4 regions of the Bacillus sp. BC05(2025) genome follow, and region 1 is predicted to be linked to each of the others. Evidence: riboswitches for the same ligand, from Rfam matches in the RefSeq annotation. Region 1 holds a riboswitch; each other region holds the start of a gene.
What was found. Region 1 has a riboswitch for S-adenosylmethionine ahead of ACZ76X_RS09420 (LLM class flavin-dependent oxidoreductase). Riboswitches for the same ligand answer to the same signal wherever they lie in the genome.
Positions count from the first base shown of each region.

Region 1 (3,828 bases):
ATAGGAATGAGAAAGTCCCTTTGCCTTAAGGTGGAGGGGCTTTTATATAGTTGGTAGAAGACTACTTTCGAGCTCTCTGTAAAATATGAGTTTGTTACTATTTTTGATAAAATCTTATTTCAAAAATACAACTAATATTTCTCAACATTAATATATTGAAAATAGTTAGAATATTTAAGATAATCATTTGTGAAGAAATAAATTATAAAAAGGGGGAATTTATTTTGTTACGTCGCTTATCTATTTGTACTTTATTAACAGCTTTTATCTTTACTTTGTTTACATTTAACGGCTCTGCTTTCGCGGCTACGAATACTACTGAAAATGAAACAGTAGTAGCAGCTTGTGCAAAGGGAGGTACGGTAGGTACATATGGTGCAAAGATGCGCAGTGGTTACACTGTGGGATCACCTGTCTTACACACATTTAATAGTGGTGAGAAAATTACTGGCACATGGGTAACAGGTGAGTATGTTCAAGGGCATTATAGTAATTCTAAACAGTGGTTAAAAGTTACTTATAAAGGGATGACAGGTTATGTGTCCCACACAACATTATATAACGTTTGCTCATAAAACTATGTAATATAATAGCTTTTGAGATATTGAACTAATCCCTTCTAGGGATTAGTTCTTTTTATCTTCTTGAAAAATATTCACTTTTAACAAAAGTAGTGTATGAATTACCAGTTTTTTCTATATAGAGGACATCCTGATTCTAGTGTTTTATTCATTAAATATCTCCGGTTTCTCCACTCTAAATAATTGCACCTCACCGCACTCTAAACAGAATGTAGTTAATAGTTTGGAACGTTTCCCCACTGAAAAGAGCCTACTAGGATCATCTTCACAAATATATGCATGATAAGCAGATCCAACTCTTCCTTCTTTAAATGTAGTAGAACCACAATTCTCACATCGTTTATCCCGCGTTAACGGACAGTAAAACTCCCACCTCAAAATTCAGTTGGAGCAAAGAAATTAGGTGGGAGATCAACTGTCCGTAAACGTCCGATTGGTTCAACTAATAATCAATGGGGGATGAAGAAAACCCCCACTGATTAAAGTTTCACTTTATTGTTCATGCTACGAACACCTCTTTTGCTGTATTTTTAAGATAAAAGTAAAGCAACTTGGTTATACATGATGTTTTCGACATGATCCAACATCCTCTTTATATATCCGCAAGTAAAAAACATAATACTCCTATAAACCTCTATAACAATATGAATTTTCATATATCATTTAATGTTTATCGGAAAAATAAGTATTAAAGTATTGATTTTTATTATTCTGATGATTATAATAAATGGAAATCAAACAATTCTTATGTTGAGAAGTGGAGGGACGGGCCCTATGAAACTTCGGCAACCTCGTTTTAGACGAAAGGTGCCAAATCCTGCAGGTGAAAAAACACCTGAAAGATAAGAGCGGTTCACTTAGTCAAGAAGGCTACTCTTATTTCGATAAGAGTAGCTTTTTTTATGGCTAAAAGATAAAGGGGGAATAGGTAGTGGAGTATGGTTTTTGGTTACCGATTTTTGGGGGATGGCTTCGAAATGTAGATGATGAATCTATGCCGCCTACGTTTGAGTATGCAAAACAAACAGCGCAAGCGGCAGAACAATTAGGTTTTTCAACAACACTGATTGCAGAATTAAACTTAAATGATATAAAAGGTGTGTCAGCACCAAGTTTAGAAGCGTGGACAACTGCGGCAGCACTTGCAGCAGTAACGGATAAATTAGAGATTATGACAGCTGTCAGACCTGGCTTCCATAATCCAGCAGTTACAGCGAAAATGGCAGCGAATATCGATCAATTAAGTAATGGTCGGTTTACATTGAATGTAGTTTCAGCATGGTGGGAAGAAGAAGCGAGGCAGTACGGCGGAGTATTTACCGCACATGATGAAAGGTATGATCGCACAGAGGAATTTGTAACAATTTTGAAAGAGCTTTGGAAAGAAGACGAGTTCTCTTATAAGGGGAACTTTTATGAGCTTCAGCATACACATTTAAGTCCAAAACCTGTGCAGAAACAAGGCATTAAGCTTTATGCAGGTGGTGAGAGTGAGCGAGGAAAAGAGGTTATTGTAAATCACGCGGATGCATATGTAATGCACGGGGGAACAGTGGAAGAAGTAGCTGTGAAAATAGAAGATATGAAGAATCGTAGAAAGAAAGTGACAGAGGAGCCATTGCAGTCATTCGGGCTGGCGGCTTACGTCATTTGTCGTGATACAGAAGAAGAGGCGTTAGAAGAATGGAGACGTATAACGGATGTGAAAGATGATGCGTTAGGTTACGCGGGTTACCAAGATTTTGTGAGTAAATCGCAGTTGGAACAGCAAGTAAAGCTCAATGATTATTCTGTATCGAATCGCGGGTTACGTCCTAATTTAATCGGAACACCAGAACAAATTGCAGAAAGAATACTTGCTTTTGAAGAAGTCGGTGTTACATTATTACTTTTACAATTTTCACCACAGCTTGAAGAGATGAAACGATTTTCTGAAAAAGTGATGCCATTAGTTGAAGCAAAAAGAAAGGAATTGATTACAAATGAGTAAAATTTACATATTACATGAGAACAAGGAATGGACGGATCATTTAGTGAAAAGGCTGGAAGAACTGGAGTTGCCATATGAGGAATGGCTTTTAAATGAAGGAACACTTCCGTTAGAACAAGAACCTCCCAAAGGTGTTTTTTATAGCCGCATGAGTGCTTCGTCACATACGAGAGGGCATCGATATGCACCTGAGTTGACTGAAGGAGTTCTTGCTTGGCTAGAGGGATATGGAAGAACAGTATTTAACGGGTCTCGTGCGTTACGTCTTGAAGTAAGTAAATTGAATCAATATGCAGCATTAAGAAAATTTGGGATACAAGTGCCGAAAACAATTGGTGCTGTTGGCCGTGATCATATAGTAAAAGCAGCAAGGGAGTTAGGGGAAGTACCGTTCATTACAAAGCATAACCGTGCAGGGAAAGGCCTTGGTGTTCAACTCTTTCATTCCATTGATGCTTTAGAACAATATTTGGATAGTCCAGCGTTTGAAGAGCCGATTGATGGAATTACTTTAATCCAGCAATATATTGAAGCGCCAGAACCATATATTACACGTTGTGAATTTGTAGGCGGTCAGTTTGTATATGCAGTTAAAGTAGATACATCAGAGGGATTTGAGCTTTGTCCAGCAGATGCTTGCTCAATTCAAGATGCTTTCTGCCCAGTAGGAGAAGAGAGTAAGAAAGAAACGTCAACAAAATTTGAAATTATATCGGACTTCCACGAGCCAATTATTGAACAATACAAAGAGTTCTTGAAAGAAAATGAAATTACTGTTGCTGGTATTGAATTTATTCGCAGTGCGGATGGAACAATTTATACGTATGATATTAATACAAACACAAACTATAATTCTGACGCAGAGTCTAAAGCGAATCAATTTGGTATGCTTGAACTTGCTACATTCCTTGGAAGAGAATTAGAGAAACAAGTAGAGTCAGTTAAATAATAGATAAGGTTCTAGTGAAAACTTTTGTTAAAGTAATCTTTGCGGATATTTTGAGTAGTTTGAAATAGGAATAAGAAAACCCCCTCTAGCTTAAGCTAAAGGGGATCTTCTTACTCCTATATATATTCCAATAATTGCTTCTATATTCCTTCTGTAAGCTACCTCTGCTAAAAAATGTTCAACCCTCTCATAAACAGAAAATATTTTTTATGGGGGAGGTATGTATTCAATTTAAGTTTATAAAAATTGAATGAAGGCGATGTAAGTTCTCACTTATTTAGAATAAGAGAAAAGATGATGCTTTATTT
Region 1 covers NZ_JBWYRA010000002.1:673,786-677,613, reverse strand. The annotation lists gene dhaK (dihydroxyacetone kinase subunit DhaK) at 1-4, shown strand, start outside; gene ACZ76X_RS09430 (SH3 domain-containing protein) at 225-575, shown strand; gene ACZ76X_RS09425 (hypothetical protein) at 726-959, opposite strand; SAM riboswitch class I at 1,324-1,430, shown strand; gene ACZ76X_RS09420 (LLM class flavin-dependent oxidoreductase) at 1,513-2,571, shown strand; gene ACZ76X_RS09415 (ATP-grasp domain-containing protein) at 2,564-3,520, shown strand; gene ACZ76X_RS09410 (TetR/AcrR family transcriptional regulator) at 3,794-3,828, opposite strand, start outside.

Region 2 (3,828 bases), 380 kb from region 1:
GCGGAACCTCACCGTTTCTTAATAATTCTCTTACTTTCGTACCCGATAAAATGACATGATCTTCTTTTCCGTGCGGGCATGTTTTCGTCGAAGCCATCGCTTCACATTTCGTGCAATAAAAACTATGTTCAAAAAATAGCGGTGTAATCCCTAATTCTTCTACTGTAAAGTTTGTAAAAATTTCTTGCGCTTCATAAGTACCGTAATAATCTCCTACCCCTGCATGATCTCGCCCTACAATAAAGTGGGTACATCCAAAATTCTTTCTGACTAGTGCATGAAATATCGCTTCCCTCGGTCCTGCGTAACGCATCGCTGCAGGAAATACACCTAAAAAGACACGATCTTTCGGATAATAGTTTTGAAGTAACACTTCATAGCTTTCCATTCTTACATCAGCAGGAATATCGTCCGACTTCGTTTCCCCAACGAGCGGATTTAAAAAGAGGCCATCTACAATTTCAAGAGCAGATTTTTGAATATATTCATGGGCACGATGTACAGGATTTCTCGTTTGGAATCCGACTACTGTTTTCCAACCACGTTTTTTAAATTCTTCTCTCGTTTCAATTGGATCTAAATGATAAGAAGGAAATGGATTACTTTCAAAACGTTTCGTAAGAATAATAGCTCCTCCGACGTAAACGTTCGGTCGTTCATATAATTTTTTCACTCCTGGATGAGCCTCATCCGTCGTTTTATACACTAGTAACGCTTCTTTTTCCTTATCAGGCACAAAAATATCTTCTATTTGAATAACACCATATACGTTTCCCCCGTTAACAAGTTTTACTTTCTCTCCAGCTATTAGCCTCTCTGCTACTTCTTCTGTTACTGGTAATGTAATTGGTATACTCCAAACCCTCCCATTAGCTAAACGAAGCGTTTCTACGACCGAATCATAATCTTTCTTCCCTAAAAAACCAGTAAGCGGGCTATATCCTCCTGTTGCTAATAGCTCTAAATCACTTAACGCAATGTTGTCTAGCCCAATTTCTTTTTCAATTTGTGATACATCATATGTCTCGTCTATAAGATTTACTAATTCATTTCTTGTACTCATTTTCTATACCCTCTCTTAGCTTTATTTTCAAATTCATCTTATTGGTAATGTAGACCACATTCAGTTTTCACTTTCCCGGCCCATCTACCATCTCTCGAATCGCCACCCTCACCTACAGGTAACGTACACTTCTCACACCCAATACTTGGATATCCAACATCATGCAGCGGGTTATACGGCAAACTATGTTTGTATACATATCGCCATACCTCTTTCCATGTCCAATGAATGAGCGGACAAACTTTAATAGATTGAAAGCGATGATCTTGATTTATAAACTTTGTATGCTTACGCGTTTCTGATTGTTCCCTCCTTAAGCCCGATATCCACGCTTTTTCCGCTGCTAATGATTTTTCTAACGGTAAAATTTTTCTAATCTTACAACAAAGATTCGGATTACTTTCCCATAATTTCTCACCATGCAACTTCGCTTGTTCATCAAGCGTAAGTTCCGGTTGTTTTTCTATAATATTTAATGAAGGAAATTGCCTCCGCACTTTTTGAATTAATTCATATGTTTCTTGAAAATGAACATTTGTATCTAAAAATACAACTTTAGCAGATGGATTTACTTGGTTTATAAGATGCAGCAATACCATCCCTTCCACTCCGAAGCTACATGCGTATACAATTTCACCTTCATATTCTTTATAAGCCCAACTTAAAACAGATAGCGCGCCTTTCGTTTCATCTTCTTCTGAAAATGAAACATTATTTTCTTCCCACGTTTCATACGTCAACATGTTTTTTCCCCCTGTAAAAGCAAAAAGACGGTTTTAACCTAATCAAAATAGGTTAAAACCGCCTCTAGTTTTTCTAGTCAGCGCTTTTTACTTTAAACGTACCTTTTCACTTTTCTCTAATTGAATGACTTTTCCATCTTGCACAACAATTGTAATTGAACCATATTTCATATCAGCAAGCATCGCTTCAATTTTCTCAGATACTTCCTCAAAATGTTCCCGTACACTCACGCGAACAGCCCCCCTTTTTATTCATAAAAAAAATCTTTCCCATTTCGAAAAGACTGTTCGGTAATATATTTTACCTTATCTTTCAAAATGGATTCCATTTTGCTGGATTTAGCACCTTGCTTTCTATAAGCAGGTTGCCGAGCTTCGTCGGGCCAGTTCCCTCCGCTTCTCTTGATAAGCTTTGTATTTGTATTTTATCACAATTCTGATTTTTTTCAATCCTAGTTTTCCGATATATTTTAATTATTTTATTTTATAAAAAAGGAATTGTCCCTCCGAACAACTCCTTTTTCCTCATTTAAACAAGTTCTTTAATACGTATGCGATCGTTCCCAATAATATTTTCATATGTTTCGCGCTCTACAACAATTTGTGACGTACCACCTTTTGCGAAGACGACAGCTGGTCTACGAATCCGATTATAATTATTCGCCATCGAGTACCCGTATGCCCCTGTACAAGAAATTGCTAGTAAATCCGCAGAGGCAACTTTCGGTAGATTAATATCCCAAATTAACATATCTCCACTCTCACAGCATTTTCCTGCAATCGAAACAACTTCCTCATTCTCATCGTTCCCTCGATTTGCTAACATCGCTTCATAACGAGCGTTATATAGAGCAGGCCTTAAATTATCAGTCATCCCACCATCGACTGATACATATTTCCGAATACCAGGAATGTCTTTCACAGATCCAACTGTATAAAGGGTCGTTCCAGCATCACCTACAATACTACGGCCTGGTTCAACCCATATTTCTGGCAAGGGATAATTACATACTGTAAATTGCTCTCTCACTGCACTTGTTACAGCTCGCACATACGTCTCAAGAGTTAATGGCGTATCTGACTCTGTGTAGCGTATTCCGAATCCTCCGCCCACATTTAGCACTTTTACTACATAATTTGTTCGCTCTCTCACTTTTTCTAAAAATTGATGAAGAACTTCAATCGCTCGCACAAAGCCGGCTGTTTCAAATATTTGTGATCCGATATGTGAATGAATTCCTAACACGTTATAATTTGATTTTTGTAAAGCAAGCTCAATTGCTTGCATCGCTTGACCATTTGACACGCCAAATCCAAATTTCGAATCATCTTGACCTGTTGTAATATATTCATGTGTGTGCGCCTCTACCCCAGGCGTTACACGAATTAATATGTTCACAAATTTCCCATGTTGCACTGCTAAATCATGCAAAATTTCTAATTCTAAGAAGTTATCTACGACAAAACAACCAATATTCGCCTGAAGAGCCATCACAATTTCTTCATCTGTTTTGTTATTGCCGTGAAAATGAATGCGCGATGCCGGAAATCCTGCTTGTAGTGCAGTATATAATTCCCCTCCAGAAACAACATCTAATGACATATTCTCTTCACGAGCTACTCGGCACATCTCCATGCACAAGAACGCCTTGCTTGCATATGCTACTTGATAAGAGAAACCACTTTCTTTAAAAGCACGATGAAACGCGCGGCACTTTCCTCGAATTGACTCTTCATCGTATACATAAAGTGGTGTTCCATATTGTTTTGCTAGCTGCGTCGTATCGCACCCTCCAATTTCTAAGTGTCCTTGCCCATTGATTCGGCTTGTGCCGTGTAAATACATTTGAATTCCTCCCTTATTTCCTCTAAAACTCATAACCCCAATCTTCTATTCATTGCAGCACGCTTTTAGATAGACAAAAAACGCGCGGAACAATGTTCACACGCGTTTCTTATTAGGAAAAATATATATTGAAAAAATAAACGAGTTGTTATCTCCTCAAAATAAGAAACCGCATC
Region 2 covers NZ_JBWYRA010000002.1:294,292-298,119, forward strand. The annotation lists gene sat (sulfate adenylyltransferase) at 1-1,063, opposite strand, end outside; gene ACZ76X_RS07350 (phosphoadenylyl-sulfate reductase) at 1,102-1,806, opposite strand; gene ACZ76X_RS07355 (YezD family protein) at 1,894-2,037, opposite strand; SAM riboswitch class I at 2,110-2,218, opposite strand; gene lysA (diaminopimelate decarboxylase) at 2,336-3,652, opposite strand.
Region 2: it holds a riboswitch for S-adenosylmethionine, as region 1 does, so the genes downstream of both, ACZ76X_RS07355 (YezD family protein) here and ACZ76X_RS09420 (LLM class flavin-dependent oxidoreductase) in region 1, are expected to answer to the same signal.

Region 3 (3,828 bases), on a different contig from region 1:
AAGCAGCATGTTACATCTGTTGATACGATTGTTTTAGCAATGCCGCCTTCTGCACATGAAGAATTATTAGCAGAATTATCTCCGTTACTATCCAATCAACTTGTCGTAACGGTAGCTGCTGGTATTGGTCCATCTTATTTAGAAGAGAGACTTCCCGGGGGGACACCAGTTGCTTGGATTATGCCAAATACAGCTGCTGAAATTGGAAAGTCTATCTCCTTATATACAACGGGACAATCAGTAACCGAGATGCATCAGGAAACCTTGCAACTGCTTTTAAGAGGCATTGGTACTTCACAACTTTGCACTGAGGAAGAAGTTCATCAGCTTACTGCTGTTACTGGAAGTGCACCAGCTTTCCTTTATTACTTTGCTGAAAGCCTAATTGAAGCAACAAAAAGTTATGGAGTCGATGAAGCCACTGCCAAACACCTTGTCATTCAAATGATTTCTGGCTCTGCTTCTATGCTTGAACAAACACAAGACCCAGCTAATCTCCGCGAACAAGTAACAACACCAGGTGGTTCCACAGCTGAAGGTCTCAAAGCTTTATATGAATATAATTTTTCAGAGGCAATTCAAAAAGCAGTAGAAGCAACAAACAAAAAAGCTAGGGGGAACTAATATGAGTTTAACAAGTTTAAAAGACTATACAACATTACATAACGGTGTAAAAATGCCTTGGTTCGGTTTAGGTGTTTTTAAAGTAGAAGATGGTTCAGAAGTAATTGAATCTGTAAAAGCAGCAATTAAAAATGGCTACCGCAGCATTGATACTGCAGCAATTTATCAAAACGAAGAAGGCGTTGGACAAGCGATCCGTGAATCAGGTGTTTCACGTGAAGAATTATTTATTACATCAAAAGTATGGAATAGCGATCAAGGATATGAAACAACACTTCAAGCATTTGAAACTACATTAGAGAAATTAGGTCTAGAATATTTAGATTTATATTTAGTACATTGGCCTGTAAAAGGGAAATATACCGAATCATGGAAAGCATTAGAAAAACTTTATAAAGATGGCCGTGTTCGCGCTATCGGTGTGAGTAATTTCCATATTCACCACTTACAAGACGTATTTGAAATTGCTGAAATTAAGCCAATGGTCAACCAAGTGGAATATCATCCACGTTTAGCACAAGAAGAGCTGCATGCTTTCTGTAAAGAACATAACATCCAACTTGAAGCTTGGTCACCATTAATGCAAGGCCAACTGCTAGACAACCCAACATTACAAGACATTGCAACAAAACATAATAAATCAACTGCACAAATTATTTTACGCTGGGATTTACAAAATGAAGTTGTAACAATCCCTAAATCTATTAAAGAACATCGCATTATTGAAAATGCAAATATATTTGATTTTGAATTAAGTGCTGATGACATGAAAGCAATTCAAGCTCTAAATGAAGATCGTCGCGTTGGTCCAGATCCAGATAACTTTAACTTCTAATAGAAAAACCACTGCCATATGCAGTGGTTTTTCCGTTCAATAAAACTGAAAATTTAAACTATATTCCATCCGGTTGACACTTTATTATCAAAGGTGTAAGATTTTGAATTATCAAAGAAACACAAAAATTAATAAAGTTTATTCGTTTACTCATTGTATCAAGAGAGGTGGAGGGACTGGCCCTTTGAAACCTCGGCAACAGGTTCATTTTGAATACTGTGCCACTTCCTGCAAGCTTTATGCTTGAAAGATAGAATGAGGGACTTCGTTTATATACGGGTGCATAACTTGTACGTAAAAATCCCTCTTTCTCAATATGAAAAGAGGGATTTTTTATTTTTCATTTCCCTCATCATCATCCGAACTTAATTATTTAGGAGGAAAATCAAATGAAAAAGAAGTTTGTACCCGGTATTGCATCAGTTGTAGGAGTAAGTATTTTATTAACTGGTTGCGGTAGTTATAAAAACGAAGCAAGTGGAGCAAATGCAAAAGACGAGGCGCCTAGTAAACAGGTTTTAAACTTATCTTCACCTACTGAAATACGAACAATGGATACAGCTCGTGCTACAGATACTGATTCTGGTCAAGTAATGAGAAACGTATTTGAAGGTTTGTATAATCTTGGTGAAGGTAACAAACCTGTCCCTGGTGTTGCAAAATCTCATGAAGTAAGTGGTGATAAAACAAAATACACATTCCACCTGCGAGATTCAAAATGGTCAAATGGCACTCCTGTTACAGCGAAAGATTTTGTCTTCGCTTGGCAAAGAGCTGTCGATCCAGCAACAGCCTCTGAATATGCATTTCTATTCTTTGATATTAAAAATGCAACAAAAATTAACAACAAAGAACTTCCAGCCGATCAACTTGGTGTAAAAGCAATTGATGACCATACGTTTGAGGTAGAATTAGAACGCCCTGTTCCTTACTTTATTAGCTTAACAGCGTTCCCAACATTTCTACCAATTAACGAGGAATTCTTTAAAGCACAAGGTGATAAGTATGCCTTAGAAGACAATACAATCTTGTACAACGGAGCTTTTACACTAAGCGATTGGAAGCACGAACAAAGCTTTAAATTCAAGAAAAATCCTACCTATTGGGATAAAGATACTGTCAAACTAGAAGAAATCAACTTTAACATCGTAAAAGAAAAGTCTACAGAAGTAAATTTATTCGAGTCGAAACAATTAGACCGTATAAAACTAACATCTGACTTCGTTGATAAATATAAAAAGGATGCTAACTTTAAAGAACGTCCAAACGTAGGGGTACAGTTTTTACGTATGAATCAACAAAACAAAATACTTCAAAACGTTTCTGCACGCCAAGCAATCGATCAAACAATTGATCGAAAATCCTTTGTAAATACGTTATTAAACGATGGCTCTACACCAACCTCTAGTCTCGTGCCGAAAAACTTTGCAAAAGGACCTGACGGAACAGACTTCCGTGCTGCAAATGGAGATTTAACAAAGGTTGATACAAAGTCTGCACAAGAATTATGGAAAAAAGCTAAACAAGAGCTTGGATCTGAAAAAATAACGTTAGAACTATTAACAAGTGACGGTGACCTTGAGAAGAAAACTGGTGAATTCTTAAAAGGACAACTAGAAAAGAATTTAGATGGCTTAACAGTGACGATAAAACCCCAACCACGTAAACAACAAGTTTCACTTTTATTAAAAGGTGACTACGAAATTGGAATTGACGGCTGGAGCCCTGACTTTGCGGATCCAATTACATTCCTTGAGCTATTTACAACCGATAACCCTTATAACTTAGATCATTACTCTAATAAGGAGTTCGATGAAACAATAGCAAAAGTGAAAACAACTTTAGCCGGTGATGAAAAAGCTCGCTGGGAAGCATTACTAGCATCCGAGAAAATATTATTTAAAGACTCTGTCATTGCCCCTCTTTACCAAAAGGGTGAATCTTATTTAGAACGTTCTTATGTGAAAGGAATTGTACAAGTAGACTTTGCAGGTCAATTAAACTTCAAGTGGGCAAAAATTGAAAAATAAGTTCAAGCTTTAATTAGTGAGGCTTTCTTCATCCCCACTGATTATGAGTCCACACCAATTGTTTTTTTAGCAAAACATATGAAAAGCAGATTCCTCAACATGAGGAAATCTGCTTTTTTAATATATTATTCTAAGAAATTAACAATCTATTTTTATTATTGACATATAGTTCTTTCCAGTGTTAATATTCTAAATAATCAAAGAAACGAAATATTTAACCATCAAAATATAATGTCTTTTACGTTGGAATATATAACGATAGATTATAGTTCTACATGTATATACATATAGAACACCCGATTACCTATATGCACATACATATAATAGGTTTTCTCTTCT
Region 3 covers NZ_JBWYRA010000016.1:48,874-52,701, forward strand. The annotation lists gene proC (pyrroline-5-carboxylate reductase) at 1-624, shown strand, start outside; gene ACZ76X_RS27355 (aldo/keto reductase) at 626-1,459, shown strand; SAM riboswitch class I at 1,612-1,716, shown strand; gene ACZ76X_RS27360 (peptide ABC transporter substrate-binding protein) at 1,849-3,489, shown strand.
Region 3: it holds a riboswitch for S-adenosylmethionine, as region 1 does, so the genes downstream of both, ACZ76X_RS27360 (peptide ABC transporter substrate-binding protein) here and ACZ76X_RS09420 (LLM class flavin-dependent oxidoreductase) in region 1, are expected to answer to the same signal.

Region 4 (3,828 bases), on a different contig from region 1:
TCGAAATGGATACAAGCCACAAATTTTTAATGTTTCTTCCGCTCTAAGCTTAATTTCTTCCTTTGATACCTTTTTTAATTTTAATGTGAATGAAACCTCTTCTATAACAGTAGGCTGTGTAATCATATGATTTGGATTTTGCATGACATATGATATAATCTCTCCACGTTTACGAATAGACCAATTATTAATATTTATTCCATTAAATAAAATCCTATCATTATTTGTTTTGTTAATACCTATAAGACTATGAGCTAATGTTGATTTTCCGGCACCATTATGCCCCAAAAGTACAACAATTTCCCCTTCTTTTATAGAGAAATTTACATTATCTAATACTTTTTGTTTATTAGAATAGGAGAACGACAAATTTTCTACTTTCAATATTTCTTTGTTTTTAGGAGTATTTTTATAAAAAACTTGCTTCTCCATCCACTCATTTATTGCGCTACGAACACTTTCTCTTTGAAGATTTTCAAGTGGGTATATTCCCTCATTATTACTATCAAACTGTAACCTCTTTAATCCTTCCATGTACATAGGTTCCCTTAAGCCAATAGATGGTAATATATTTGAGGCCAAAATCTCTTCGGGTGTCCCTATCGCAACGATTTCCCCTTCATCCATTAAAATAATTTTATCTAAATTCAGATTTAACATTTCTTCTATTCGATGTTCAATAATTACAATTGTTTTATTATATTGTTTATGTATATCTTTAATAAGTTCTATTGTATGTAAGCTACTTACTGGATCTAAATTCGCTAAAGGTTCATCAAACAATAATATATTAGCATTTGTCGTTAACAGACCCGCTAAAGAAACAGTTTGTTTTTGCCCTCCTGATAATTCATGAGGACTTTGTTTATGAAAAGTATGCATCTTTACCTTTTTTAATGATTCTGAAACAATCTTTTTCATATCATCTTGATTTACACATTCATTTTCTAAATAAAAAGCCACATCTTCTTCTACTGTAAGACCAATAAATTGGGCATCTTGATCTTGCAAAATTGTTCCTACCTGTATACTCTGCTCAAAAATACTCCCTTTCCTCGGGTCTTTTCCGGCAATAGAAATAGTTCCAGTACTACTCCCTTCATAAGAAAATGGGATTAGCCCATTGATACAATGAGCTAACGTTGATTTCCCTGAACCACTACGCCCAGCAATTAATACTTTTTCCCCAGGATATATATGAAACGTAATGTCTTTTACAGTAGGCTGTGCCGCATGCTTATATTGAAAACTAAATTTTTCTAAAGAAATAATTGGTTGCATGTTAACATCCCTACTTTTCAATTTTTAAATGTGTATGTTTCTTATTTGACTTAGCTAGACCCATTGTAATTGGCAACCCAAGAACTAAAAATACAATAACATCCGCAATTGTTGCTCCTAATACTTGTATTACAATTTTGTCAAACGGTTCTCCCATGACAATAATATCGAATGCCCCAGCAAATATAATAGCAATGACGATACCAATTAATCCCGTAATGGCTAAATAAGAAATATCGCCTTTATTATACGTCCCGTTTTTCACACTAAAGCCAACTCTTTTTTGAATGAGCCCCATTGCAAAACCAATAATGCCTGAACTAATAACCCATCCCCACCAAATACCCCAGCCAGCAATTGTATCCGTTACGGTATGACCGATAAGTCCTATTAACAGCCCTGCCACTGGACCAAATAAAGCTCCAAAAACAGTTAAGATAGCTAATGCAGGTTTAATAAACGTATTTGGTGCAATAGAAAATCCCCAGAGCCCTAATATACCGTATAATGCTGCTCCAATTCCGATTGCTACTACTAACTTTGTTGATAATTTATTCATTACAATTCCCCTCTCATATGAGTCAACTTTTATTACTCTATATTTATTTTGAAAATGAATTATGCATCGACACTCCCTTTCTATACAACAAAAAAATGACCTCTTACATAAGAGGTCATTTTCTTTCACATTCAAGAATCCTCTTATCTGCCAAAAAACACACACGTGTCCTCTGCGGAATTAGCACCTTCCTATAACATGTACATAGGGGTTGCTGAGGTTTCATAGGGCCGTTCCCTCCACCTCTCTGGATAAGTATTAATTTGTAATTCGTATTATGGCACTTAGAAGAATAAATTTCAATACTTTTCTAATTATTTTTATTTTTCGTTTAACAGTACGTTTAAATCATTGTATTCTTATCGGAATTATGAAATAATAAATTAAAATAGTTACGGGAGGAATGTACGATGAAAGTAATCGGTTTAATTGGTGGCCTAAGTTGGGAATCTACATCATTATACTATAAACATATTAATACACTTACACTCTCTCAATATGATCAGAATGCAAAGCTTGTTTTATATAGTATGGACTTTGGTGAGGTAACTACTTTATTACAAAATCATCAATATGAAGAAGTGAAAAATGAATTAGTTACAGTTGCAAAAAAGGTTGAAAAATCCGGAGCTGAATGTTTATTAATGTGTTCCAATACAGTCCATTTATTTGCTGAAGAAGTAGAACAAGCAATATCTATTCCACTTCTTCACATTGGTGATGTAAGTGCTAAAGAAATGGTAGAGCAGAATATAAAGCGGATCGGACTATTAGGTACGAAACAAACGATGGAACAAGACTTCTATAAATCACGTCTAGCGAACTATAACATTGAGACAATTATTCCAAATAAAGAGGAAAGAAATTTTATTCATCATGTTATTTTAAATGAATTAAGTAAAGGAATTATTTCAGAAACATCAAAAGAAAAGCTATTACAAATTACAAAATCATTAATTCAAAATGGCGCAGAAGGTATACTACTAGGTTGCACTGAAATACCATTGCTCATTTCCCAAAACGACCTTACTGTTCCTGTTTTTGATACTGCTTTTTTACATGCAAATACTGCTGTACAGTTTGCAGAATAATAGTATAAAAGCATAAAGGTAGAGCCTCTATGCTTTTATATTGTCTACACTATTTATTTAAAAGAGATGCAATCACTGCAATTGCTTCTTTTGAACCACCACATTCTAAAAAACTTTCTTTCAGTTTTCGTATTCCATACTTATACTTTTCATTTGAAAAAACATCTGTTACCGCTTCTTTTAACGTTTGCATATTAACATTCTCTTTCAATAACCGATGGGCTGCTTCAAGCTCAGTTAATCTTTGCGCTATCATTGGCTGGTCTTTATCATGTGGAATGATGACAAATGGGACATTAAAATAAATAGCGTCGTGTACGCTGTTCATGCCGCCATGTGTAATAAAAACATCTGCTTCACTTAATATTTCTGACTGGGGTACGTATGAAGAAATTATAAAATTGTCTGGCGCTTTCTTAATTTTAGAACAATCATTCCTATCACCAATTGCCATTACAACTATTCCATCAAAATCTGAGAAAGTATCAATGCACATATTAAAGAATGGTTCAAGTCCTTCAAGCAGTGTTCCCATTGAAATATATATAACCTTCTTATCTTTAAGCAATTTAAGTGGAAACTCTACATTTGTTTTACGCCTTAAAATACTCGGACCAATAAAAATGTTATTTCTCCCAAACAAATCGCTATTAGGTTGAAAATAACGACTTGTGTATACAAGAGTAATATCTCCCTTGTTATGCATAAATTGAAGATTATTTTTAGGCTTTACTCCAAATTCATGTCCCATTTCATATAGTAACTGTTCAGAAATTTCATCAGGTTCGAATGGTATTTCTGCATTTGGATGAAAAGGTAATGTCTCCAAAAATTTTGGAGGAATTAAAAATATAGGAGAAGAAACTATGCCTGGAATTTGTAAATATTCCTTTACTA
Region 4 covers NZ_JBWYRA010000001.1:153,261-157,088, reverse strand. The annotation lists gene ACZ76X_RS00785 (energy-coupling factor transporter ATPase) at 1-1,281, opposite strand, end outside; gene ACZ76X_RS00780 (ECF-type riboflavin transporter substrate-binding protein) at 1,292-1,840, opposite strand; SAM riboswitch class I at 1,981-2,098, opposite strand; gene ACZ76X_RS00775 (aspartate/glutamate racemase family protein) at 2,251-2,931, shown strand; gene ACZ76X_RS00770 (macrolide family glycosyltransferase) at 2,981-3,828, opposite strand, start outside.
Region 4: it holds a riboswitch for S-adenosylmethionine, as region 1 does, so the genes downstream of both, ACZ76X_RS00780 (ECF-type riboflavin transporter substrate-binding protein) here and ACZ76X_RS09420 (LLM class flavin-dependent oxidoreductase) in region 1, are expected to answer to the same signal.